DNA from 3 places in the Halobacillus sp. SY10 genome. Region 3 is predicted to be linked to each of the others. Evidence: riboswitches for the same ligand, from Rfam matches in the RefSeq annotation. Region 3 holds a riboswitch; each other region holds the start of a gene.

Region 1 (7,802 bases), 1.9 Mb from region 3:
CACCTTCCTATGGGCACTTCTTGGTGGAATAGTCCTTTACTGGGGTACAAGGTTGATCTTAAGAAAACGAATCGCTGCAGCTATACAGCCACTCCTAAATAAAAAAGTGAACCCTGAACTTGTCGATGAAGTATCCTACCGCGCTGTTGCCATTGGTTTCCCAGTGTTTACATTGGGAGCACTGATTTTTGCCATGATTTGGGCTCAGCAAGCCTGGGATCGTTTCTGGGGATGGGATCCGAAAGAAGTGTGGGCACTGATCACATTCTTCTTCTATGCGGCTTACCTTCATTTACGCTTATCCAGAGGTTGGCAGGGAATGAAGTCCGCATGGCTTGCAGTCGGAGGCTTCGGAATCATTATGTTCAATTTGATTGCGGTCAACTTAATTATTTCAGGCTTACATTCTTATGCATAAAAAACAAAAGGCAGGCGAGAATTCTTTGAACTCCGCCTGCCCTTTGTGTAAAGGATAAAGATAATGAATCCATAAGAGTATTATTTCTATGATGTGGAGGTTTTTAAATGGATCAAGAAGCGAAAGTGTTAGTAGTGGATGATGAAGAACGTATCCGCCGCCTGATTCGCATGTACCTGGAGAGAGAGGATTATATCATTGATGAAGCGGAAGACGGGGAAGAAGCCTTGCAAAAAGCGCTTCAGAATGAATATGATGTGATCCTGCTTGATTTGATGCTTCCAGGAAAAGATGGGATTGAAGTGTGTAAAGAGCTGCGTGAGAAGAAAGCCACTCCAGTGATCATGCTTACGGCCAAAGGGGAGGAAGCCAACCGCGTGCAAGGGTTTGAAGTGGGAACCGACGACTATATCGTTAAACCATTCAGTCCAAGAGAAGTCGTTTTACGAGTGAAAGCGCTCCTGCGTCGTTCTTCTTCTACGAAGTTTTTAGAAACGGAAACTTCCGCGCGGAATGTACTTGTTTTCCCTCACATGACGATCGATAATGATGCTCACCGTGTGACTGCTGATGGAAAGGAAGTGGCTTTGACACCGAAAGAGTACGAACTTCTTCACTACATGGCGCAGTCTCCGGATAAAGTTTTTGACAGAGAACAATTGCTGAAAGAGGTATGGCAGTATGAATTTTTCGGCGATCTTCGGACGGTCGATACCCATGTTAAACGACTCCGCGAAAAATTAAGCAAAGTTTCTGCAGAAGCGGCAGGGATGATTGTTACGGTATGGGGAATCGGCTATAAGTTTGAGGTATCTGGTGACTGATGTTCTGGCGTAGTGTAGTCGGGAAGTTATGGTTCACCATCTTATTATTGGTTTGCTTTGTCCTCTTTATATTGACTGTTCTTCTCCTCGAGTTCTTTCAAAACTATCATGTCGTAGAAGCAGAAAGGCATCTGCTGCAGACGGCGGACCGAATTTCAGACGTCGTGGATCGCTATGAACAAGAGGAAGACCTTTTACTATCGACAACAGCCCTTGTCAAAGATCCGGCTAGTCGAGCCGTCATTGTAAAAGGAGAGGATGATCCGCTGGTTTCGGAAAGTGATTCCGATTCACTGCCTGTGCTAGATTATGAATGGTTTAAAAATGACGAAGATACAGCAACCGTTTTGAATGAAGGCGCAGATGTTAAAAAAGTTGCCGATCTAGGAAATGGCGAGACTGGAGTCATGGTTGTCGGCACTCCACTTAATAACCAGGACGGGGCTGTTTTTGTCTATCAATCACTGGATACGATTGAAGAAACGTCCGAACAGACGACAAAAATCATATTCCTGGGTGCTGGAATTGCCATCGTATTAACGACCATTTTCGCCTTTTTCCTCTCCACTCGAATCACGGCACCTTTGATTAAAATGAGAGAAGGTGCCCTCGAACTTGCCAAAGGCGAGTTCAACACGAAGATACCCATACGTACACATGATGAAATCGGTGAACTGGCGATGGCCTTTAACCGGATGGGCCGGGAGTTGAAGTTTCATATCAATGCTTTGAATCAGGAAAAAGAACAGCTCTCGGGTATTTTGAGGTCGATGGCAGATGGCGTCATAACGTTTAATCGCGAAGGGGATGTGCTCATTTCCAATCCCCCCGCACAACAATATTTAGATGCCTATGCGTTTGAAAAGAACGCTGCATCCACGTCTTCTGATCAAACGTCCCTTCCAGAACCGCTGAGGGATTTGTTTAACAATGTTATCACGGATGAAAATGAATCCATGATCGAGATGACATTACAAGGCAGGTCCTGGGTGATCATCATGACACCTTTGTATGACAAAGAAAAAGTACGTGGAGCTGTCGCGGTCCTTCGGGATATGACGGAAGAAAGAAGACTGAACAAGCTCCGCAAAGACTTTATCGCTAATGTATCCCACGAATTGCGTACCCCCATTTCGATGCTGCAAGGGTATAGTGAAGCCATCGTGGATGACATTGCGGAATCAAAAGAAGACAAAAATGAACTCGCGCAAATCATCCATGACGAGTCGCTCAGGATCGGTCGTCTTGTCAATGAGCTTTTGGATATAGCACGGATGGAAGCGGGACATATTCAGTTGAATGAAGAATCTGTTGAAATTGAGCCATTTTTGAACAAAATCATTCGGAAATTCAGTGGGATTGCCAAAGAGAAGTCTGTAGACCTTCATTTGAAAGTAGAAGGGGAGTTCGGGTTCCTCGATTTCGATCCTGATCGTATTGAACAAGTGTTTACAAATTTGATTGATAATGCGATCCGACATTCCGACCCGGGCAGTCAGGTACAGGTGATTCTTGAACAAGATGAAAAGGAATGGATTGCAAGTGTCAAAGACTCCGGGTATGGAATTGCCGAGGAAGACCTTCCATTCGTCTTTGAGCGTTTCTATAAAGCAGATAAATCAAGGAAGCGTGAAGATAAAAATTACAAAAAAGGCACAGGGCTCGGACTTGCGATTGCGAAAAACATTGTAGAAGCCCATGATGGGGCCATTAGTGTGCACAGCAAGTTGAAAGAAGGAACCACCTTTACTTTTAAAATTCCTTTTACACATAAGGAAAAATAAAGTTGCTATATTCGGAAAATTGTTGTAATCTTGTTTATGGAAACTTCATAAGAAGAGGATTCAGGTGTCTGAAAAGACTTGATAGGGAATCTGGTGGAAAACCAGAACTGTCCTCGCAACTGTAAGTGTAGACGAAAAGGAAATTCCACTGTACCTTCAGGTATGGGAAGGATCCTGATTAGGATGACGCACAAGTCAGTAGACCTGCCTGATCCAACGTTTCAAAGCTTCGGGGATTGAGCATTTGAGACAACCGATCGGTATGACGTGGAACGTAGATCTTATCCTTTCGTTTGTCTTAAGCTTACCCTTGTAGAAGGGTAAGCTTTTTTTGTGGTAGGAAAGATATAACGATTTCTACATACAGGTGACTTGGTTGTCTTCGCTTTTCTCTCCTCCTGGCCGTGAAACAAAAAGAAAGGGAGAGATTGTAATGAAAAAATGGAATACGTTACTAACAGCAATGATTCTCGCTGTAGGCATGCTGGCTGGATGTGGGACTCAAGAGGGTAGTGAGACATCAGCTACTCAAGAAGAACAAGTGCAGGAAGTTACTGTACAAGTGCAGCTATCTAAAAACGATGGCGAAGAAATGATTGCGGAAGATGAAATAACAGTAGAAGAAGGAACCACCCTCATGGAAGTCATGGAAGATAACTATGAAGTAGAACAATCCGAAGGGTTCATTAACAGCATCGAAGGGATTGCCGGCAACCAAGAAGAAAAAATGGCTTGGATGTACACCATTAACGGCGATGAAGCAATGGTTGGAGCCAATGAGTACGAAGTAAAGGATGGAGACGAGATCGTTTTTGATTATCAATCTTGGGAATGATGAAGGATGAATACCTATAAGTTAACATTGATTGCCATGCTCGCATCCTTAGCCATAGCAGGAAGGATGGCTTTAGCTCATTTTCCTAATATCCAGCCGGTGACTGCAATCATTATTATTGCCGGTTTCTGGCTCGGACCCAGTGCAGGAATCCTCATTGCACTGCTCACAACCTTTGTGTCTAATGTGTTGTTGGGCATGGGGATATGGACCATCTGGCAGATCATCGCCTGGTCAATTATAGGAATCATTGCCGGTCTCCTAGGGAAATATTGGTCAAAAATGCCATTCTGGGGTCTTTCCATCTATGGCTTTATCAGCGGACTTTTTTTCGGCGTCATTCTTTCCTTAACGATGCGGGCTGCGGGCCAGCCATTTTGGGCGTATTATTTAGCTGGCCTCCCGATGGATATCAATCATGCAGTTTCTAATACTGTGTTCATATTGGCACTATCTCCAATACTCGGAACACTTTTCCAACGCTACGAAAAAAGAAACGCCATATCAAAAGTATCTTAGCTACCCGAACAAGGGTAGCTTTTTTGTTCCCTTAACCCTACCGTTTATTAAAGTTAATGGCAGGATTGTAGAAGATTCAGTTTCGATATAATCGGTGTTCGTTTGCCGTATTGAGAGTCAGGTGTGGTGGGGAAGCAACTCGCTTTCCTGTGGGGGAGTGGCAAGCTTCCTCGGGCTAACGCCCTGCGGGATCTCGCCGATCTCCTTTCTCCCACGGGAGTCTCGCAGCTTCCCCACCACCCCATTCGATGAGTGTGAAAAACGAACCCCTACACTTAGAAAGAGCGTCTTCCAACCCCCTTGTCCAGGAGTCATAAATCGCGCTGTATCAGCATTTCAATAGAGAAGCCACAGACATTTGCATTTCGACAGAGCTTGGGAATTCCGCTATTCGTGGTAGTAGTTTCGAGACACTGAATATGGCAAAGGGGCGGAGGGGGATGGCGAGACTCCTGCGGGAAAAAAGTGCATGGTGAGACCCCACAGGACGCAGTCCGAGGAGGCTCATCGCGCTCCCGCGGAAAGCGAGTTATCCCCCGCAGCCCCGAATCTCTAACCCAAAAGTCTCGAAACTGAGTCTTCCACAATTGGGAGCTTTAGTTGAAGTTGGGATAGAGGTATTGGGCAGGTGATTTTCTTTTGAAAACCCGGTTCCTTTTTCTTTTTTTGCATATTAAGATAGAGAGTGTAACTTTTTTCATACATAAAACGACTATTAAAGTGACCCAGGAGGTACCACCATTGCGAACGTTCTTTGACGAACTATACGAAAACTATCACCATGACCTGTTTCAGTTTCTCATCTATATGGTCAAGGACAGAAGTCTTGCTGAAGACTTGGTTCAGGATGTTTATGTGAGGGTCATGAAATCATATGATTCATTCAATGGAAAAAGCTCTGAGAAAACATGGTTGTTTTCCATAGCCAGGCACGTAGCCATTGACTATTTCCGTAAACAAAAAAGAAAGAGGAACCGCTTCATGGAGTTCTTTGATTGGACTGAGAAAGGTGAGCAAATCAAAGATCAGAATAAAATGCCTGAAGAGATTGCCGTGCAGAATGATGAAATTCAACAAGTGTATCAAGCGCTCGACAAATGTACGGTCGATCAGCGAAGTGTGTTGATTTTCCGTTTCATTCAAGGCATGTCCATAAAAGAAACAGCAGAAATCTTAAGCTGGAGTGAGAGTAAAGTGAAGACGACTCAACATCGAGCCATGAAAGCTCTGAAGATGATACTTGAAGAGATGGAAGAGGGGAGGGGAGATCGTGAAGAAGCGTAATGACGAAGATATCAAAAAAGTATTAGGTGAACTCCCTTCTATGGATGATCGCCAATCGAAAGAAACGCTCTACCAAAAGGTTTCATCACGCGTAAATACACCAAAAAGGAAAGTAGCTCCATGGCTTTTTCCTGGATTAGCTACGATTGCTGTTTTGCTAGTACTTGCCGTGTTCATTCCTGTCTTTTTCAGTAACAATGGAATGCTTACCGTGGAAGAGTCTGCCGATCGTGCGAATGAGAATGCAGAATCCTCGTCGGCGACTGAAGAAACAGCTCCATCTCTTGATTCATCTACCTCAGAGAGTGAAGAGGAAAGTGCTGAAATCAAGGAAGCTGAACCTTCCAGCGAGGATAAGGACCTTCCTCCTGAAGAAAATGCAGAAGAAGAATCCCAAGAGAAAGAGGAAGAATCAAAGCTTGAAGAAACACAAGAAGAGCCTGAGGCAGAGCTTGAGTCACTGGTTTTAAGGAGTGACGAAGGCGGTTATGATACGGTGTCTTATCCAGGGAAAAATGCTGAAGTCATCCTTCCTACCCTCCAGAAGCAGCAGGAGGTCGACACATTTTCACCAGAGAGGTACGGTTTAGCTGAGAGAGCTGTAGAAGGAATCGAATATGAAGTGGATGAAACAGAAGGTTCGGCTGTCGTTACGTTTCCTGATGGTTTCACCGTTAGTGGATCTGCTTGGGCAAGCGCGATTGTTGAAAGCATTCGATGGGACTTGGAGAACTTTCAACTAGAAGAAATTTTTGTTCAAACCGAATCAGGTAATCCCGTCAACCTGGGAAGCTACGGAGAAATGTCCGAAGTTCCTGTCATTCAACAAAGGGAGTACATCTTTCAATTGTATCAATACGAAGGTTCCTCTGAACGTTTATTAGCTCCCATTTCTGTTGATGGTTCTCCGACATTCCAGGATGCTCTATCTTTGATGAAGGAAAAAGGGAGAGGTCTCTTTGTGAGCCCAGCCGTGCCAGAACATGTTCAGTTTACTTCAACGACAGTAGATGAAGGTATAGTGAATATAAATCTTCAACATGAATCATGGGCAAGTGAGCAACAGCTTTTGACGATGGTTGAAGCCATCCTTGTAACAGCAGGACAGTTTGGTTTTGAAAAAGTCAAGTTCACTGGTATAAACGTAAGGGAGTTTTCCACCTATGATCTTGAAGAGCCAATTGATGTTCCAGATAGAATCAATCCTGTCGTTGAATAATGGCCAGGAACCCTCTGAAGTATTTGCAGGGGGTTCTTATATTCGTTTAGGCAATGATCCTCCATTCCCTCACGATACAAGCCGACAGCCTTGCGAAAGGGAGGCAACCGTCCCCCTGATTTTGTTTCTAGTCTATCCGGGAGCACCAAAGCCTTTGTTCTAGGATTGTCCCTCTCGCTCATGTTAAAATAAAGGAACGTAGAAAAGGGGACGATAGGTTATGGATAAACACGACGTGCGGAAACAGGTTTCTGAAAAAATTAAATTGATCCGTGTCGAGCATGGATATACCCAGGACAAAATGGCAGAAATCCTCGGATTATCTAAAAAGACGCTTGTCCAAATTGAAAAACAAAGAACGCTGGCAGGCTGGACGACGGTTGTCGCCGTATGTGCTCTTTTTCAAGAGAGTGATGTTTTGAAAGGCGTATTGGGTGATGCCCCTGTAGAAATCGTGGAAACCATTGCCCATGAGCAAGTGGAACCTCAAGGGAAGAAGACGCTCGGTGGAAAAGTATGGTGGCAGACGATTGCGGAAGGAGAAAACTACATCCTTCAGCAAAATCTCATTAGTCATCACTATAGAATCATTGATTCCGAAGATTATCGTATGTTTTCAACGATTGACCGGGAAGAGGCGGAAATCCGTTTTGAAGAATTAGTAAAATAAAAAAGCCCCTTTCTTCAAGGGGCTTATGGTCAAAAGGTCTATCACTCTTCGTATTTCAAAGGGTCCCCATGAAAGGGAGACGTAGAGATCTTTATAGAATCTGTGGGACACCCTTCCAATGCATCCTCCATGTCCTCTTCGTACAGCTCAGGAACTTCCTCTGTACCCTCGTTATCATCAAGGACGACATAAGCGATTCCTTCATCGTCGTAATCATATAAATCAGGGGCAGCAGCACCGCACGCCCCG
Region 2 (7,802 bases), 2.1 Mb from region 3:
CAAGCGGCCAGAGGAAGTCATTCCAGTGGTTGATAAATAAGACAATCGCCACAGTCGCAAACACGGGTTTAGAAAGCGGGACAATAATTCGGAAGAAGATTCCGATTTGAGAACAGCCATCGATTTTGGCCGCTTCCTCCAATTCTTTAGGAAAGTCGAGGAAAAACTGTCGGAATAAAAAGATGGCAAAGGCATTCGCGATGAATGGAACAATTAACCCTGTGTACGTATTCACCCATCCAAGGTCATACACCAAAACGTAGAGGGGTAGAAAAATACTTTCCGGCGGGATGATCAAGGTCGCGATAATGACACCAAGCCAGAAACCGGCCAGTGGAAAACGAAACCGTGCCAGGGCATACCCAGCCATGGAGTTGACAATAAGCCCAAAGATAATGATGCCGGTTGTATAAATCAAGCTGTTCAAAATGTACTTCATAAGATCGACACGTTGAAAAGCGGCGATATAGTTGGCGAAATATCCCCCTTCAACTTCACTCGGAGCCGGAGGCAGAAAGGCTTTCAGTGATTTCATATCCCTGAAAATCTGAAACTCATCTTTCAACGATGAAACAAGCATCCATATTAAGGGAAAGAGAAAGATGAATGTGAGTAAAGTCAAAGAAACATATAAGACGACTCGCTGGATTCCTTTCTTTCTTTTCATAGCTTTTACCCCCTCTCCTCACGAATAAGTACACGCTGAATAATGGTGATGGTAAGGACAATCAATGTGAATACGACAGCCATGGCTGAGGCATAACCGACATCCCGGTAGTTGAATCCCGTTTCATAGATGTGATAGACGAGAGACTTGGTAGACCCAAGCGGTCCGCCCTGTGTCATGATCATCGGCTGAACGAGTAATTTAAAGGCAGCAATACTGATGGTGATAAAAATGAACAGTGCAATGTTTTTCAAACCTGGCAGAGTGACATGTAAAAACTTCTGCCAATTGCTTGCTCCATCAATATCTGCCGCTTCATACAAATGGTTCGGTATGTTTTGAAGGCCTGCCAGGAAAATCATCATCTGGAACCCGGCCCCCTGCCAGACAGACATGACAATGATGGAATTCATGGCCTGATCTGGGCTTGTAAGAAATGGTTGTGGGGAAATCCCTATAAGTCCGAGCAGCTGGTTGATCAAACCTTCGTTTGGATTGTACATGAACGTCCAGAGAATCGATACCACAACCAAAGACATCACGACAGGCGAGAAAAAGGCTGTTCGGAAAAACACGCGGAACTTTAATTTTTTATTAATGAGCAAGGCTAGCCCTAACGCGACCGCCAGCTGGACAGGAACGACGATGACAGAAAAGTAAACGGTATTCCAAAAGGCCTGCCGGAATTGAGCATCCTGCCATATATAAGAAAAATTCTCGAACCCGATAAATGAAATATCATCCGGTTTTAAAATATAGAAATCTGTAAAACTATAATAGAAAGCGGCCCCCATCGGATACAAAAGGAATACGCCCAGAAGAATTAAGGCAGGAGCTAGAAAGAAGTAGCCTGTCACAGCTTCCTGGAAGGCCTGTGACCTTCTTCTTTTCTTCCTTTTTGGCGGCACCTTTTTGATCGATGGTTCTGACGGAGCCTTATAGTGATCGTGATCGGTCAGTGGTTTTGCAGAAGAACTGTTCCCTTTCATATGTGTTCACCCTCTCTTTCAAACCCGTAGACGGTCGTTAAAAATCAGAGGGAGCCTGCAGCACTCACAGGCCCCGGCCATTCGTCGGACTATTCTTCAAAACGTTTCAATTCACGCTCGACACGCTGGACCTGCTGTTCTACCACACTCTCTACATCTTCACCCAGAGCAGCAGCGTGGAAAGATTGAGCAAATGCATCTGTCAATACCGGATAAGCCGGTGTAGACGGGCGGGCATGGGCGGTTTGGATCACTTGTTCCTTCATAACACTCCATGGAAGCTCATTGAATTTTTCCATGGTTTCGAACGCAGATTTCTGTGCCGGTGGCATGCCTGTGGCTTTCGAAATTTTGATCGTTGCTTCTTCATTCGTCATCCACTTCATAAGCTCGACAGCTGCTTCAGGATTTTCTGTGTTGTTCGTTACCGCATAAGCCATGCTTCCGGATGGAGAGACTTTTTCATCTTTGTAAGGGTACGGCATCATTCCCCAGTTCAAGCCGGCGTCTTCAGCAGAAACAGCGATCCATGGACCGCCTAAAGCAAGGGCTGCATTTCCTTCCTCAAACTGCATCTCCCCAGGACTATCAGTAACCACACCTTCAGCGAATAGCTCTTTCACATAGTTCAAAGCTTCAATGGTTTCAGGACTATTCAAATATCCATCCACTGTTTTACCGTCATCGGAAATCAACGCGCCCCCGTTCGACCAGGCAAGCGGGGCTCCCATGAACGTCAGCCATTCACCAACGCCATAGTTCATGAACAAGTTCAGTCCATAACGGTCTTCGGTCGTCAACTGCTTGGCATTCTCCATCAATTCATCCCATGTCCACGCTTCTTCGATAGAATCAGCCGGCTCGATCCCTGCCTCATCCAACAAGTCTTTGTTGTAATAAAGCATGACGGAAGCTTCCATGGCGCCTAAGGAATACAATTGATCGTTGTATGTGCCTTGTTGAATGATCGAATCGACATATTGGCTTTTCGTTTCTTCGTCGATATATTCGTCGATCGGCTGAATCACTCCAGCTTCAGCAAAGCTTGAGACGTAAGGACCGTCGACGGCCATCACATCTGGCAGGTTCCCTGCTACAAGTGCAGCATTGATGCTGTCACTGTAAGCACTTGCTCCGTCATCAATGATGACTTCTGCGTTGACATGAATGTCCTCATGCTCTTTGTTGAAAGCATCAATCAACTCAATGTACGCATTCGTCTCGTCTTCACCTGTCTGGTGAATCCAGAAATCAAGCATCACCTCTTCGTCCCCTGTAGCTTCAACACTTGTTTCAACAGAGCCGGTTTCTACAGTGTCACTTGTTGTGTTCTCCCCGGAACTCCCACCATCTGCTTCTGAATTCGCGTCACTGTCACTTGAACAAGCCGCAAGCATCAACATGACTAAAACCCCTGCCAACAACAATGATAATTTTTTCATCCTCCGTACCTCCCATTTCATAATTGAACGCTGACAACCAACCTTCCATTCCATAAAAACGTTTACGTAATCGTTTACTTTATGGTTAAAAAGAGAAGGTTCTCTTTAAAAGGAACCTCTCTGTACCAACTCTGAATCGAGCATGACTTCTGTATATTTCTCTTGTGATCCATTTATTCTCTTAAGCAGCTGCTCAACAGCGACTTTTCCAATCTCAAACGCCGGCTGCCTGACGACAGATAAAGGAGGTGACGTGATCTTCATCCAATCATAATCGTCATAGCCTATGATGCCGATTTCTTCAGGAATGTTGACCTGATGTTCCTTAAGGTAAGAAACAGCTCCCATCGTCATGACATTATTGGCGATAAACAAAGCAGAAACTCCTGCTTCATGAAGCTCTTTCGCTAACTGATAGCCTTGTTCAAAGGTGGCCGGCCCTTCTTTGATAAACTCTTTCCTTACGGGAAGCCCTTTTTCTTCCAGGGCTTGTTTATACCCATTCAAGCGTTCATCACTAGTCGTAATCCCAAGGGTGCCTGTGATAAAGCCGATCCGCTCGTACCCTTTGTTAAGGAGAGCAGTGACAGCCTCATACGACCCGCGAAGGTTATCAACAAGAACCATGTCCCCTTCAATACCGCTCGGATGACGGTCAATATAAACGACGGGATAGTCACCGGTTAATTCCTGTTTATATGCTGAATCTTTCCCGTTTACAGGGGCAATGATCAATCCGTCAATCAACTGCGTATTAAAAACGCGGATTTGATCTTTTTCCGTTCCTTCATCTTCGTCGGAATTACTAAGGATCAGGTTATATCCATTCTCTTTCAATACCTTTTCAATTCCATTCGCAATGCTCATGAAGAAGAAATTCGATGTATCTTCGGCAACTAACGGAACCAAAAGTCCGATCGTATTCGATTTACGACTTCTGAGACTTCTTGCGATCCGGTTCGGCTGGTAATTCAGATCCTTCATCGCCAGGTAAACTTTCTGTTTGGTCTCATCGGCTACAAATCTGGTCTCATTGATCACATGAGATACGGTTGCTGTAGAGACTTGGGCTTTTTTTGCAACATCTTTAATGGAAACCATGGTTAATCCTCATTTCTAAAACTCACTTAATCGTTTACGTAATCGATTACCTTGTGTAAACTATACTCCTTGTAAACGTTTTCGTCAATGTGTTTTTGACATCTTTTTTTGCTTATGAAATAGAAATATGACTTTGAATTCATGAAAAAAAGTGCTCCCCTACCACGACACGTTAAAACTTTAGCAGTATGGGGGCAGGCACTTTTTTATGCGTTATTTCGCAAAATTCCATTACTGTTTTTACGTGTGAATTAGTCTATTGTATAGTGAGACAAGAAAATATTTACCAGGAGGTTTTTAATTGAAATTGACTCTAAGTCTAATAGGCTTATTATTAATAGCAGCTATATCACTATATAACATTTTTAACAGAGACCTTCCTAGTACTCAGATTTCAGCTTTTACTGTACATGCTTTTACATTAGGTGGAGTAATAGCCATATATATAAGTTACCTTAAGAAGAAAAAAAGCAAATAATTTATTCCCAAATGAGCCTAAAAAATGCCTTCCCCTCCACTCTATCACTAGAAGTGGGGGTCAGGCACTTTTTTTGAATAGTAACACTCGGCTTTTAAAATAGATTTCATAATAGAATCGATTCCATTCTTACAGCCATGAGGTTTAAACATTTCAATAATTTCACTTTCCGTCTTACTAAAAGATTTCAATCACCTTGTTTACCACTCATTTTTTAGAAATAATTGTCTATTTTCAAAATCTTTGTTATATTGAAAAGGTCATAACTGAATATGTTTCAGACTCAGGTGCAAATAAGCTTGTTCAAGCTTATTTGCTTAAAAGGGAAATCGGTGTAAATCCGATGCTGTCCCGCAACTGTATTTGGGAGCAAACTGGAAAGACCACTGTTCTCCGTTAAAAACGGGAATGGGAAGGAGCCAGGGAGCGATGATCATAAGCCAGGAGACCTGCCTTTGTCAGCGAACATCCATACCTACGAGGATAGGAGGTGTTAAGTGCGAGTGAAAGAGTTTGGACCAGTGGGTGCTCTATACCTGATGTATTGGTTTTATACTCTATTAAATTGCAAATCTCAACTTAACAACTTTCTCTGAAAGTTGTTTTTTTATTGCCTTCATTTCCATTTGATTAGAGGTGTTTTTCTTTGACCATTGCAACCGAGTATTACGTGAATAGATTCAAAGCTTGTATTATGAATCGCCTGTATTCCTCCGTTTCCTGTTCACTCGAATCGACCTATAACGAATTAAAAAAAGAGATACCCAGCGAGGACGGCCAAGCGCAGGAGATGGATAACCTCGATGCCGCCTATACCCTTGTTCATGAGGAAGTGTGTGGATATCCGCAGGTGCCTTCAAAAGTTTAAATACTTATTTGAAAGCGTTAACAAAAAGAGGAGGAATTTTCATGGCAGAGCAAACAGCCTACAAACCAGGTTTAGACGGTGTCATTGCAACCGAAACAAAACTGTCTTATTTAGATGTTGATGCGGAAGAAATCGTCCTTCGTGGATATGAACTCATTGAGCTAGCCGAGAACAAACAATATCTTGATTTAGTCCAGCTTTTACTTCAAGGTGTGCTCCCTGATGACGAACAACGCTCCTCTCTTGAACAAGAATTGAAAAAAGAATATGACCTGCCTGCTGATTTCTTTTCCCTATTCAGCAAACTGCCTAAAGAAACCCACCCGATGGACGCTTTACGCACAGGGATATCTGCCCTTGCAGGGTACGAAAAAAATTTAGATGGACGGCGGGAGGAGGAAATCAGCAAGACCGCTCTCAGGCTGCTGGCAAAAATTCCAAATATCGTGGCGAACAGCTATCATATCCTTCATGATGAAGCTGTCGTTGAACCCAAACAGGAACTTCCCTATAGTACCAATTTCTTATACATGATTACAGGAAAAGAGCCGACTCAAGCGGAAGCAGACTATTTTGATCAGTCTTTGATGGTATATAGCGAACATGAAATGCCAAATTCGACCTTCGCAGCACGTGTGATCGCTTCGACAAACGCTGACATTTATGGAGCCCTCACTGGAGCAGTGGCTTCATTGAAAGGAAACCTCCACGGTGGAGCGAATGAAGCAGTCATGCACATGCTGTTAGAAGGAGAAACAACGGATGGATTCCGCCATCTTCTCTATGAAAAACTTAACAATAAAGAAAAAGTCATGGGTTTCGGACACCGTGTGTACATGAAGAAGATGGACCCTAGAGCAGCTCTTATGAAAGAAGCGTTACGTGAACTGGCTGTAAAGAGAAAACGCGAAGATCTTTTTGAGATGTGCGAAGCAGGAGAACAGCTGATGAAAGAAGAAAAGGGTTTATATCCGAACCTGGACTATTATGCCGCACCCGTCTACTATCTCTTAGGTATACCAATTGATTTGTACACCCCGATATTTTTTGCTGCCCGCACGCTTGGGTTGTGTGCTCACGTATCCGAACAATATGCCAACAACAAATTGTTCAGGCCGAGAGTTCTCTATACGGGGCCTCGTGGTCTGCACCCTTAATCGCAAGCTGCCTGGCTGGTCCCGGTCGGCTTTTACAAACATCATTTTAAAAATAAAAAAGGTGGCGATGAAAATGACAGAAGTGAAAATAAATACGGCTCAGTCTACGGATCAAGTTATGGATCGCATTGCAGAATACGCGGTTTACGGGAACATCACAAGCGAGGAAGCTTTAGAAACCGCCCAATACGTGCTGATGGACACATTAGGCTGCGGCTTTTTAGCCTTACGTTATCCGGAATGTACGAAGCACTTAGGACCTATTGTTCCTGGCACTGTCGTTCCGAATGGCTCTCGTGTACCCGGTACGTCCTATGAATTGGACCCCGTCCACGCAGCTTTTAATATAGGATGCATGATCCGCTGGCTCGATTACAATGATACATGGCTAGCAGCAGAATGGGGGCATCCTTCCGACAACTTAGGGGGAATCCTGGCAATTTCCGATTACATCAGCCGTAAACGAATTTCAGAGGGGAAAGAACCGCTGAAGATGGATGATGTTCTTGAGAATATTGTAAAAGCTCATGAAATCCAGGGGGTCTTAGCTTTAGAAAACAGCCTCAACCGTGAGGGGCTTGACCATGTTCTTTACGTAAAAATAGCCACAACAGCAGTCGTAACAGCCATGTTAGGTGGCAGTAAAGAAGACGTAGTGAACGCAGTTTCCCAAGCCTGGATTGATAACTCGAGTCTTCGTACTTACCGCCATGCACCAAACACAGGCTCCCGAAAATCATGGGCGGCCGGAGATGCAACAAGCCGTGGTGTAAGGCTCGCCTTGATGACGATGAACGGAGAAATGGGATACAAAACTGCCTTGTCTGCACCTGGCTGGGGATTTCAGGATGTACTTTTCGGCGGAAAAGAACTCACCTTAGCACGTCCATTCGATTCTTATGTGATGGAAAATATCTTATTCAAGATTTCATTCCCAGCTGAATTTCATGCCCAAACGGCAGCAGAAGCAGCGATCGAACTTCATGACCAAGTCAAAGGGAGAATCGACGAGATCGAGCGTGTAACGATTACGACACATGAATCTGCCATCCGAATCATTGATAAAAAAGGACCACTAAATAACCCTGCAGACCGTGATC
Region 3 (7,802 bases):
CAGATATTACCCGGATGCTTGTCAGTACACTCATTGGTGGTATTCTGACTCTGAGCGCATTCACATTGAACTCCTTGCTCGTCGTCTTGACAACATTCAGTGGTCAGTTCTCACCAAGGATGCTTCTCAACTTCGTCGCAGACCGCAGGACACAGCACGCACTTGGGATATTCAATGGTAATTTTGTTTATGTTCTGCTCGTGTTCCTATTTATCGGAAATACAAGGCACGAATTCTTCGTAGCGGTGCCGATCGTCACAATTTTCCTTGCTTTCACATCTTCCGTTACATTCATTTATTTTATCAACCATGCAACAACTTGGATGCAAGTGCACAATATCACAGATACAATGAAACATTCTTCCGAGAAAATCATCAACCAGACGCTGAGGAAAGACCTTGAACAGTATCGAACGAAAGAACCAGGAGACTTGATGGAAGCAGAGCGCTCGAAGGCCGAACCTATTGGGGCTATTAAGTCTGGATATATCCAACTCGTCGATTATAAGAAAATGATTGAAGAAGCAAGAAAAGATGACATCATCATTCAATTTCATGCCCAAGTGGGCGATTATATTTTGAAAAGCAACAATATGATCAGCTACTGGGGACCTGGTGCTGAAAACATTGATGAAGAAAAATATTGCAAGATGGTCATTATTGATTACAAAGAAACAGAACTGCAAGATATTCAAATGGGTATGCACAAACTAGCCGAAATCGCGATTAAATCTCTTGGAAATGACGATCCGAAAACCGCTACCAACACCATCCACCAGATGGCCGAGTTGATGCTTACCGTAGAGGATTACATTACATTCACTCCTTACCTGATGGATAACGAAAAGCAGGTCCGAGTGGTTCTGCTTTCTGAATCCTTTGAGTCCTACATCTACCGCGGCTTTGGCTATATCCGGCACTATGCTCGTGACAATCATCTGATTATCACGGAGCTCGTCGACTCCATTGCGATGGTTGCCGAATCGATCGACAGCTCTAAGCACCAGATGCTATGGGAATTCGCCTGCAACACCATCGACCATATCGAAACAAAAGTCATCTACGAGTTGGACAAAACCTTCCTGTTGGAGGCACTGGAGAGGTTATCAACGGTTACAGGCAACAAGCTCGATTATTACTCGATCCATCGTAGGTTCTATCCTATCGATTAAAATCAATCCATTAAATAAAGTTCAGGGCTAGTGTCCCTGAACTTTATCATGAGCGATGAATGATCTAATGGAGGGTCATAGTCTTCCTTATGCAGGTAAAACCTAAAAGGATTGACAATACTCTTCATCTTTCATACGTTATATATATGAGCATATAATCATGTATTGAAAAAGGGTGAGCACTATGGGACATCATCATCACCACCATCATATCGATTCAACTACCGGTAAAATCAAAACCGCTTTTTTCCTGAATTTCTTTTTTACCATTATTGAATTTATCGGTGGTTTACTAACAAATAGTATGGCGATTCTTTCCGATGCTTTACACGACCTCGGGGACTCTCTTTCTCTCGGTCTCGCCTGGTTTTTACAGAAGTTTTCCCGAAAAGAACAATCGGATCATTTTTCTTTCGGGTATCGGCGTTTCTCTCTTTTAGCGGCCTTGATCAACAGCGTGGTCCTGATTGTCGGGTCCATTTTCATTTTGACAGAGGCCGTACCCAGACTCTTAAACCCCGAGCAGCCGAATGCAGGAGGAATGATCGCTCTTTCCATCTTAGGAATTCTCGTTAACGGCGCAGCCGTTTTCCGGCTTAAAGGCGGGGACTCCATGAACCAGAAGATCATGACATGGCATCTGCTTGAGGATGTCCTTGGTTGGATAGCCGTCCTTGGAGTCAGTATTGTTATGCTGTTTTTTGATGTGCCGATTTTGGATCCAATCGCTTCCATTGGAATCACATTATTCATCTTATATAATGTGGTGAAAAATCTCATCCAGACGATGCGTCTTTTCCTTGAAGGTGTCCCATCTGGGGTTGACCTTGAGGGGCTTTCACGAAAAATTAACAATTTGCCTGATGTTCAATCCACTCATCACACCCACCTGTGGTCAATGGATGGAGAAAATCATGCCTTTTCCACTCACATCGTTGTGCGTGCAGAAGCGACAAAGGAAGAGATATGTAAAGTGAAAGAGGAGGTCAAAGAAATCTTACATCCGATTTCACTCGAGCACATCACTCTGGAAATCGAATATGAAGACGAACCTTGTTCCCTCCAATAAAAAGAGTGGTCAGCCCTAGCAGCTGACCACTTTTTGCTTTTTACATATCAAGACGTTCAGGTGTTTCCTGACCCTGATTCATATAGCGTATATTTTCCGGCATGATTTCAAGTACCACATACTCAGGGTCATCTTTGCCATCAAACCAGCGGTCCATGTGATCGTTCCATAACTTATCTTTGATCTCCTGATCTTCACGAATCTTCGCCTGTCCCTCGACTTCTAAATACGAATCCCCATAGCCTTCCCCTTCGTATCCGAGAAGGATATGGACATGTGGGTTCGCTTCAATTTCATCCGCTTTATGAGTCTCTCTGTTTGTTGGGGTATAGAAAGTGAACTCATCATCATTCCAAAACGTCATATAACGCGAATGGGGTTTATTATTTTTCACTGTGGCAAGCGTACCAACTTTATGTTGCTCCATGACTTCGTGGATTTTCTTTTTCAATTCTTCTTGATTCAATGGAAAGCTCCTTTCCGTAATCCAATCTTTTTACAATTTCAGTTTTCCCCGAAAAATGGGAGATAAACCCTTCGATGTCCATTGACAGATCCGGGTATGCTAATGATATCTTCGACACATTGTCATTCTTTTTTCATAAATATACCAGGAAGCGACACGCGTTAGCCGTTACACTATTCATAGATCTGTTTTTCAGGAGGAAAACGTTATGCTATGGAAAAAATGGGCGCCGATTTTGATGGGCTCCCTTCTGATCGGCCTGCTCTTTTTTATGATCAACTCAAGACCCGGAAGCTCTGAACCCGTGGACCGCGAAGATCTTGTACCCACATTGTTCGTGCATGGCTTTAAAGGTGGCCCGCGAAGCTTCGAAACGATGATGGACCGGATGCAGAACTTACAATGGGGACAGAAACATATGACGGTTTATGTCTCCAGCCGTGGGCATGTCACCATCCGAGGTGGTTTTGCTGAAACACACAATCCATTCATCCAAGTGCTTTTCGAAAACAATCGTGCAAGTATCTATAACCAGACCCATTGGCTTTCTGAAATCATGCGGCGTTTAAAAGCCGATTACAACATTCAACAAGTGAACCTCGTCGGCCACTCGATGGGAGGGATCGCATCGGTCAATTACTTGCTGAGCGACCACCAATATTCTGTTCCTCGAGTAGAGAAATTGTCCGTCATTGCTAGCCCCTTTAAAGGCATTGAAAAAGAAGGCTACTTCGCATCCAATTACGGAGCGGCAACAACTGACCTGCGGCCGAAGTCTGAAGCTTTAAAGCAGATGGTGCAGAATAAGGATCAGTTCCCGAATGATGTGGAAGTGTTTGCTATAGCTGGTGTCATCAATGCCGATGACCCTGAAGCCGAGCATTGGGACGGTCTTGTCCATGCCTCGAGTGTGAGTGGATTGGAAAAAATCGTCCCCTTTGGACAGTATGAGGAAAAACGCCTCTACAACCCGCTAGCCACACATTCCGGCCTCCACGAACTCGAAGAAGTCGACCAATTACTCAAAGAATTCCTCTGGACCGAGGAAGGAGAATAAAGGAATGACCTGTTCATACATTTATTTACATCTATGTATTTATCTGGTGTACCAGGTCATACATTTATTCCCAAACAAAAAGCACCCGCTTATCGGGTGCTTTTGTTGTTTATTGTTTTTCAAAGATGAAGATCCACATGAAGGTTAAGGCTTGTTTTAATTCTTCATCCAGCTGCGCGATGTGATGGTCTTCCACCCCACGTTTATACACTCCTTGACCTTCTACATAGGTCCAGCCGGTTTCTTCTGCCATTTTTTGAAGTTCCCATGGCATCATCGTGTTACAAATGACCTCTTCCCCATATACCCTGCGATAACTATTGATACGCGGCATCGCTGTAGGTCCGAGTAGGCCGACACATAATCGGCCGCCCGGCTTCAAAATCCGCTTCATTTCTTCCAGGCCCTTGTACGGGACTTCTGTCCATTCTAATGAATTGATCGCCATCGCCGCGTCAAACGATTCATCTTTAAACGGCAGGTCTGTCAAATCTCCTTGAACAAATGAGATCCGCTCATCATTCACTCGTTCATTCGCTCGCGTGACCATGTCTTCTGACAAATCGAGTCCTGTAACATTATAGCCTGCTTTGTAAAGCAGATACGATCCATAACCATCTCCACACCCAAGATCAGCGATTTTCCCTTTAGTTACACGCTTTGTCAAAAAAGGGACAATCGTACACCGGCTCCCGTCGTCCCACATCTCACGACTTTTTGAGTTCCACATTTCCGCACGATCATTCCATTGCTTTTCCGCTTCCTTATGCCAATTAAATGTTTGAGCCACACCATCATCCCTTTCAAATATATTTCCTATCCTCCATTATAGCGGAACACAACAGAGATGATAGCTCTATTCTTGTCGAAGTTCGATAAAAAAGAGTTGCATGATTCCTTCTTCAGCGTTATGATAGAAACACAATATAAGCTAATATAAACTTAAATAAACACTATATATAGTATCTACGAACAGAAGATGCCACAAGGCTTAATAGGGAATCCGGTTAAAATCCGGAGCTGCCCCCGCAACTGTCATCACTCGCGAAATGGACATTCCACTGTGCTTTGCACGGGAAGGACCAGAGTAAGATCGAGTGTCAGCCAGGAGACCTGTCTTCGTTCGTCGCAGTTTCAACTTCTTCGGGGATTGAGAAGATGAAGCGATGGAACGAAGGCTCTCGTGTCTTCTCTTCGTTTCATGGTTTCATCCGCTCAATTTTCGTTGAGCGGATTTTTTTATTTTTCCGAACCCTGACTATTCATGATCGTACACCTTCATTTTCAAGGAGTGAAAAATAATGGAAACCTTAACAAGAAACACGTCCTGGCAAGAGAGAATTCAACAATGGCAAGCAGATTTTTCCCATTTAAATGTGCAACGACTCATTGATAAGTCCCCCACCCTCAAGAATGACAAAGATGCATTCATTTTAGAGTGTCTGGCGGAAATCGATGAATCGAATCCAGATTGGACGTATGTAGCAAGCCGCATCCACCTGGAAGACATGTACGAAAAATCTGCTCACAATCGATCCACACCTGGACCTTATGAAGACTTTTACGGGCTGATCCAAACATTGATTGAAAAGAACATTTACAGCAGGAATCTTCTAACATATTACACAAAAAAGGAAATAGAAGAATTAGAGGATTCTATCGCACCTGATCGCGATCATCTCTTCACTTATATTGGTTTGAAGACATTAAGCGACCGATATCTTGCGAAAAGCAAAGCGAAAGAGGTTTACGAACTCCCGCAAGAACGTTTCATGATCATCGCCATGGTGTTGATGGCGGAAGAAAAAGCATCGAAGCGCCTTCCTCTCGTCAAAGAAGCGTATTGGGCGCTCAGTCATTTGTATATGACTGTAGCTACTCCTACCCTCGCAAATGCAGGAAAACGGTATGGACAGCTGAGTTCCTGTTTCATCGACACCATCGATGATTCCTTACAGTCCATCTATGACAGCAATACCGACATCGCCAACCTGAGTAAGCACGGTGGGGGCATCGGAGTTTACTTAGGTAAAATCAGGAGCCGCGGCAGTGACATCCGTGGATTCAAAGGCGTCTCGTCAGGGATCCTCCCATGGATGAAACAACTCAACAACACCGCTGTCAGCGTGGACCAACTGGGGCAGCGCCAGGGAGCTGTCGCTGTATATTTAGATGTATGGCACAAAGATATCTTCCCTTTCCTCGACAGCCGATTGAACAACGGGGACGAACGCCAGCGGACTCATGACCTTTTCACTGGGGTATCCATCCCTGACCTCTTTATGGAGGCAGTGGAAAACCGTGAAGACTGGTACTTGTTCGACCCTCATGAAGTCCGCAGCATCATGGGCTACTCGCTGGAAGATCATTTTGATGAAAAAAGAGGGTCTGGATCCTTCCGGGAGAAATATGCCGCCTGTGTCGCCCATCCAGACCTTTCTAAAGAGAAAGTCCCAGCGATCGAAATTATGAAGCGCATCATGATCGGTCAGCTTGAAACAGGAACGCCGTATATGTTTTACAGGGATGAAGTCAACCGCATGAATCCGAACAGTCACGCGGGTATGGTTTATTGCAGCAATCTTTGTACAGAGATCACCCAGAATCAAAAACCGACCATCCAGGATGAACAATACGTGGAAGACGGTAAAATCATATCTGTGAAGACACCAGGAGATTTTGTTGTCTGTAACCTGTCGAGCATCAATCTCGGTCGTGCCGTCACGAACGGTGTTCTGAAGCGCTTGATTTCGATTCAAGTTCGTATGCTCGATAACGTCATCGACAGAAATACCATTCCCGTGTTACAAGCACAGCTCACGAACCAGTCTTACCGTGGCGTTGGGCTCGGCACCTTCGGATGGGCCCACCTTCTTGCCAAGAAGAAGATCGACTGGGAATCCCAGGAAGCGCTCGACTATACGGAGGAAGTGTATGAAGCCGTCGCCTATCACGCTATTGAGGCTAGTGCTGATTTGGCTGCCGAAAAAGGAAGCTATCCTCTATTCGAAGGATCAGACTGGCAAACAGGAGATTTTTTCATTAAACGAACGTTTGACCAAGAGGGCACATGGAACTGGAAAGCCTTGCAAGACAAGGTTTCCAAGAATGGAATGAGAAATGGATATTTGATGGCTGTAGCACCGAATTCAAGTACCTCCCTCATTGCAGGAAGTACGGCCAGTATTGATCCGATTTTCAAAAAGTTTTATTCCGAAGAGAAAAAAGATTACAAGATTCCTGTTACCGCACCTGATTTAACCCATGAAACCTATGGGTATTATCCATCCGCCTACGATGTAGACCAACACGCATCCATCAGGCAGAACAGCATCAGACAAAAATATATCGATCAATCCATCTCGTTTAATCTCTATGTACGGAACAACATCCAGGCGAAAGAGTTGTTGAATTTACACTTGTCTGCATGGAAACACGGATTGAAAACGACCTACTATACGCGATCAACATCCAGTCAGGAAGAATTTGATGATTGTGAAGTCTGCTCATCATAAAAAGGAGGAAGCCTAAATGACGGCATCGATACAAAAAAGAAAGCTCGTCGATTATGAAGCACCAAATGCCTCGACAGGTGTCATCAACGGAAGAAGTTCGAACATCTTAAATTGGGATAATACCCGCTATTCGTGGGCGTACCCGATGTACAAGACCATGCTTGCAAATTTCTGGATTCCTAATGAAATCAATATGAGCAACGACTTGAAGCAGTGGCCGGATCTTTCAGAGCAAGAACAGACCGCATTCAAGAAAATCATCGGTCTGCTCGCTTTTTTGGATTCTATACAAACCGATTATTCAGGAAAAATCGCGGACTATTTAACAGACTCGAGTCTATCTGCCTTAATGCAAGTGCTCGCCTTTCAGGAAGTCGTGCATAATCAATCTTACTCTTACGTTCTGTCCACGCTTGTCGATCAAGGAGAACAGGAAAAGATTTTTGATTACTGGAAGCATGATGAAGTGCTCAAAGAACGCAACACCTTTATTACTGATGGATATCAGGCATTCGCCGATGAT

The links. A riboswitch is a leader RNA that binds a small molecule or an ion and turns the genes downstream of it on or off. The one in region 3 is predicted to bind cobalamin.
Region 1: linked by a shared signal. The riboswitch ahead of ACJA3J_RS11550 (DUF4430 domain-containing protein) and the one ahead of ACJA3J_RS01870 (ribonucleoside-diphosphate reductase subunit alpha) in region 3 are both predicted to bind cobalamin.
Region 2: linked by a shared signal. The riboswitch ahead of ACJA3J_RS12630 (hypothetical protein) and the one ahead of ACJA3J_RS01870 (ribonucleoside-diphosphate reductase subunit alpha) in region 3 are both predicted to bind cobalamin.

What each region holds. Positions count from the first base shown of each region.
Region 1 is NZ_CP174345.1:2,258,795-2,266,596, reverse strand. It holds gene ccsB (c-type cytochrome biogenesis protein CcsB) at 1-418, shown strand, start outside; gene ACJA3J_RS11560 (response regulator transcription factor) at 526-1,242, shown strand; gene ACJA3J_RS11555 (ATP-binding protein) at 1,242-3,026, shown strand; cobalamin riboswitch at 3,072-3,253, shown strand; gene ACJA3J_RS11550 (DUF4430 domain-containing protein) at 3,460-3,861, shown strand; gene ACJA3J_RS11545 (ECF transporter S component) at 3,868-4,380, shown strand; gene sigX (RNA polymerase sigma factor SigX) at 5,122-5,664, shown strand; gene ACJA3J_RS11535 (hypothetical protein) at 5,651-6,883, shown strand; gene ACJA3J_RS11530 (helix-turn-helix transcriptional regulator) at 7,104-7,553, shown strand; gene ACJA3J_RS11525 (ferredoxin) at 7,595-7,802, opposite strand, start outside.
Region 2 is NZ_CP174345.1:2,495,077-2,502,878, forward strand. It holds gene ACJA3J_RS12610 (carbohydrate ABC transporter permease) at 1-667, opposite strand, end outside; gene ACJA3J_RS12615 (carbohydrate ABC transporter permease) at 673-1,656, opposite strand; gene ACJA3J_RS12620 (extracellular solute-binding protein) at 1,746-3,098, opposite strand; gene ACJA3J_RS12625 (LacI family DNA-binding transcriptional regulator) at 3,204-4,199, opposite strand; cobalamin riboswitch at 4,946-5,149, shown strand; gene ACJA3J_RS12630 (hypothetical protein) at 5,324-5,545, shown strand; gene mmgD (citrate synthase) at 5,587-6,702, shown strand; gene ACJA3J_RS12640 (bifunctional 2-methylcitrate dehydratase/aconitate hydratase) at 6,776-7,802, shown strand, end outside.
Region 3 is NZ_CP174345.1:348,083-355,884, reverse strand. It holds gene ACJA3J_RS01895 (DUF2254 domain-containing protein) at 1-1,172, shown strand, start outside; gene ACJA3J_RS01890 (cation diffusion facilitator family transporter) at 1,357-2,241, shown strand; gene ACJA3J_RS01885 (pyridoxamine 5'-phosphate oxidase family protein) at 2,282-2,707, opposite strand; gene ACJA3J_RS01880 (alpha/beta hydrolase) at 2,916-3,764, shown strand; gene ACJA3J_RS01875 (class I SAM-dependent methyltransferase) at 3,874-4,494, opposite strand; cobalamin riboswitch at 4,725-4,900, shown strand; gene ACJA3J_RS01870 (ribonucleoside-diphosphate reductase subunit alpha) at 5,066-7,279, shown strand; gene ACJA3J_RS01865 (ribonucleotide-diphosphate reductase subunit beta) at 7,296-7,802, shown strand, end outside.